One region of the Effusibacillus dendaii genome, then DNA from elsewhere that is predicted to be linked to it. Evidence: a T-box and tRNA genes for the amino acid it is inferred to sense, from the RefSeq annotation. Region 1 holds a T-box; the other holds one or more tRNA genes.
What was found. A T-box is a leader RNA that pairs with one kind of tRNA and senses whether it is charged. The one in region 1 lies ahead of ileS (isoleucine--tRNA ligase), so its partner is inferred to be a tRNA-Ile.
Positions count from the first base shown of each region.

Region 2: it encodes a tRNA-Ile, which carries the amino acid that the T-box ahead of ileS (isoleucine--tRNA ligase) is inferred to sense. The anticodon was not compared.

Region 1 covers NZ_AP023366.1:994,277-996,474, forward strand. The annotation lists gene ileS (isoleucine--tRNA ligase) at 1-1,185, opposite strand, end outside; T-box leader at 1,243-1,518, opposite strand; gene skT53_RS05200 (DivIVA domain-containing protein) at 1,574-2,047, opposite strand; gene skT53_RS05205 (YlmH family RNA-binding protein) at 2,141-2,198, opposite strand, start outside.
Region 2 covers NZ_AP023366.1:1,358,259-1,360,456, reverse strand. The annotation lists rRNA gene skT53_RS07230 (16S ribosomal RNA) at 1-871, shown strand, start outside; tRNA gene skT53_RS07225 (tRNA-Ile) at 1,029-1,105, shown strand; tRNA gene skT53_RS07220 (tRNA-Ala) at 1,133-1,208, shown strand; rRNA gene skT53_RS07215 (23S ribosomal RNA) at 1,617-2,198, shown strand, end outside.

The DNA of each region.
Region 1 (2,198 bases):
CGGATAGGAATGATCCATTTCCGTATGATGCAGGAGCGCCCCGTTTTGCTGCAGCGTCTCCAGGATCGGTCCATTCGCTTTTGCATAAAATTGGCCTGCAAACGGCCCCGCCTGACCGGTAAACTTGCCCTGGTCATCAACCGGCACCAGAATGGGCAGGTCATACTGCAATCCAACCAGATAGTCCTCCATCCCGTGTCCAGGCGCTGTATGAACGGCGCCCGTTCCGGCGTCAAGCGTCACATGATCGCCAAGCACGACTAACGATTCCCGGTCAAAAAACGGATGTTTCGCAACAACCCGTTCCAGTTCAGCCCCTTTGAACGTTGCTGCCACTTTGCCAGGCTCCTCATAGCCTGCCGCCTGCAGCACTTCACTCATCAATTCTTTGGCAAGCAGCAGTTGTTCACCGTTTGTTTCCACCAACACATACTCAATTTCCGGATGCAGCGCGATCGCCACATTGGCTGGCAGTGTCCAGGGCGTCGTCGTCCAAATGACGATGGAAGACCCCTCCGGCAGTTTCCCTTTCCCGTCTACCACTTTAAATTTCACATAGATGGAAGGCGATTTTTTATCTGTATATTCGATCTCCGCTTCCGCCAAAGCGGTCTCGCAGCTGGCGCACCAATAAACAGGCTTCATCCCTTTGTAAATCAAGCCTTTGGCAGCCATCTCGCCAAATACGCGAATCTGCGCCGCCTCATACTGGGGAAGCAGCGTAATGTACGGATTCTCCCAGTCTCCCCGCACGCCAAGCCGTTTAAACTGGCTTCTTTGCCGGTCAATGAAACCGAGCGCATACTCACGGCACATATCCCGGAACTCTGTGACCGGAATTTCATGCCGATTGATCTTTTTATTCTTGATGATCGCCTGTTCAATCGGCAGTCCGTGCGTATCCCAGCCCGGTACGTAGGGAGCGTCGTAGCCTTCCATCGTTTTTGACTTTACGATCATATCTTTCAAAATTTTGTTGACGGCGTGTCCCAGATGAATATCGCCGTTTGCGTAAGGAGGACCATCATGCAAAATAAATTTCGGTTTCCCCTGACGGCTCGCCTGTACCTTTTTGTACAGATCCATTTGTTCCCACTGTTTTTGAATTTCCGGTTCGCGCTGCGGCAAATTGCCCCGCATCGGAAAATCGGTCACCGGCAAATTCAGCGTTTTGCTGTAATCGATCGACATACGATTTCCTCCTTGATTGTATCGCCCTGAAAAATAAAAAACTCCCCGCCCCAAAGGGACGAGAAGTTGAACTCCCGCGGTACCACCCTGATTATCAGGCAAAACCTGATCTCTTGGAATGACGGGTAACGGTGTCATAAACCGGCTTATCCTACTAAACGTTGTAATATTGGCGGCGAATTTCTTTGTTGCTTGACCCACCATGGTTCCGATTTTCGGTAAGCTGCTCACGGGTGATATTCCGGATTTTCCGCTTTAGCCGGCTTCCACCCTCCCGGTTCGCTGTAAAAGCATTCCATCCGTACTTGTCCCGCTCATCGCTCATACTATAAATTTGAAATTTATTATATGCAAAAGAACGGAACTCGTCAAACAGGGATCGTTAGGATGTTTGTTCTTCTTCCAACAGATCCCACTGCTTTGACTCCAACAATTCGATCTGTGCCTGCAGCAAAGACCGGAAGCGGGAGCGGTAAACGGCCGCCTGTCGCTGCATATTTTCAATTTCCATCTGAATTTCGCGTGATCGCATCAACGCTTCATTCACGATGCGGTCTGCGTTTTTCTCCGATTCTTTGACAATCAGCTGCGCTTCTTTACGGGCGTTCGCCTTCACTTCTTCCGCCGCTTCCTGGGCAACCAGAATCGATTTGCTCAGACTTTCCTCAATGTTTTCAAAGCGGGCAAGCGACTCCTTCAATTGGGCCACTTTTTCTTCCAGGTTTTTTTTATCGCGAAGCACCGCTTCATAATCTTTTATCACATGATCAAGGAACTCGTTCACTTCATCTTCGTTATACCCGCGAAACGAACGGCTGAACTCCTTATTGTGAATATCCATCGGCGACAAGGGCATAAAATAGGCACCTCCAAAAGATATCGAGAAAACTGCCAAATCACAGCTCTTATCCCTTTATTTCGACAAAATCCCCCTGATTCCTGCCGATTTTCAGAGATATTTCCCGATCCTTACAACGGTCCGCCCTTTTTTGGTTTGGCCGCCGATT
Region 2 (2,198 bases), 360 kb from region 1:
GGAATTCCACGTGTAGCGGTGAAATGCGTAGAGATGTGGAGGAACACCAGTGGCGAAGGCGCCTTGCTGGCCGATAACTGACGCTGAGGCGCGAAAGCGTGGGGAGCAAACAGGATTAGATACCCTGGTAGTCCACGCCGTAAACGATGAGTGCTAGGTGTTGGTGGGGTCCACCCATCAGTGCCGAAGTCAACACAGTAAGCACTCCGCCTGGGGAGTACGGTCGCAAGACTGAAACTCAAAGGAATTGACGGGGGCCCGCACAAGCAGTGGAGCATGTGGTTTAATTCGAAGCAACGCGAAGAACCTTACCAGGGCTTGACATCCCGCTGACCGGTTTAGAGATAGACCTTCCCTTCGGGGCAGCGGAGACAGGTGGTGCATGGTTGTCGTCAGCTCGTGTCGTGAGATGTTGGGTTAAGTCCCGCAACGAGCGCAACCCTTGATCTGTGTTGCCAGCATTGAGTTGGGCACTCACAGGTGACTGCCGGTGACAAACCGGAGGAAGGCGGGGATGACGTCAAATCATCATGCCCCTTATGTCCTGGGCTACACACGTGCTACAATGGGCGGAACAACGGGAAGCGAAGGAGTGATCTGGAGCGAAACCCTGAAAACCGTTCGTAGTTCGGATTGCAGGCTGCAACTCGCCTGCATGAAGCCGGAATTGCTAGTAATCGCGGATCAGCATGCCGCGGTGAATACGTTCCCGGGCCTTGTACACACCGCCCGTCACACCACGAGAGTTGGTAACACCCGAAGTCGGTGAGGGAACCTGAAAGGGAGCCAGCCGCCGAAGGTGGGATCGATGATTGGGGTGAAGTCGTAACAAGGTAGCCGTATCGGAAGGTGCGGCTGGATCACCTCCTTTCTAAGGAGCTCGAAAGAGCACAAGCACGAACACACAGGCTTTCCTACACGATTTGGTTTTGAAGGAACGACAGCCTTCGAGAGAAGGAAGAGTTTCTTCAGGTGGCAAGATTTGAGGGTTGGAGCAAATGCTTCAACATGATACAATTGTCATCCTTGGGCCTATAGCTCAGCTGGCTAGAGCGCACGACTGATAATCGTGAGGTCAGTGGTTCGAGTCCACTTAGGCCCACCATTTTCTTTCTTAGAGGTAAGAGAATAAGGGGATATAGCTCAGTTGGTAGAGCACCTGCCTTGCAAGCAGGGGGTCAGCGGTTCGAATCCGCTTATCTCCACCATTGCTCCTTGTACCCAAAGGGCACAAGCACTCAAGGGGCACAAGTCGCTTCACGACAGCGTTGCTGTCGGATTGCGCTATGCACCCAAAGGGCACAAGTCGCGTCATGACAGCTGCGCTGTCAGATCGCGCTATGTAACACTTGCGGATGGTTCCAAGGTAACCCCGCTAAGAAACGTTGACGTCCATGTCAACAACGCGGGATAGATCATCCGTGATCTAAGTTGTTCTTTGAAAACTGGATAGCGAATATGAGAAACGAAAAATTGCGAGGTAACTCATCTACCCACCAAAGTGAAGTGAAGCGTTGGAGCAACACCGAATACTTTGGCGGGGACCCAAAGAGATTGGGGAGCGAGTATACAATTCACAATTAGCTGGGAAGATACCGAGTAAAACCGATGTAGATGATTAAGCTACAAAGGGCACACGGAGGATGCCTAGGCGCCAGGTGCCGAAGAAGGACGGAGCGAACGCCGAAACGCCTCGGGGAGCCGTACGCAGGCTGAGATCCGGGGATATCCGAATGGGGGAACCCACTGGACGTAATGGTCCAGTACCCGCTGCTGAATCCATAGGCAGCGAGGAGGCAGACCAGGGGAACTGAAACATCTAAGTACCCTGAGGAAAAGAAAACAACAGTGATTCCGTCAGTAGCGGCGAGCGAACGCGGAGAAGCCCAAACCAACCTGCTTGCAGGTTGGGGTTGCGGGGCGTCTCATGAGGAGTTACAAAATGGATGTGTAGGAGAAGCGGTTTGGAAAAGCCCACCGCAGAGGGTGAGAGTCCCGTATCTGAAACAGATCCATCTCCGAGACGGACCCCAAGTACCGCGGGACACGAGGAATCCCGTGGGAATCCGGGAGGACCACCTCCTAAGGCTAAATACAACCTGGCGACCGATAGTGAACCAGTACCGTGAGGGAAAGGTGAAAAGCACCCCGGGAGGGGAGTGAAAAAGAACCTGAAACCGTGTGCCTACAATCAGTCG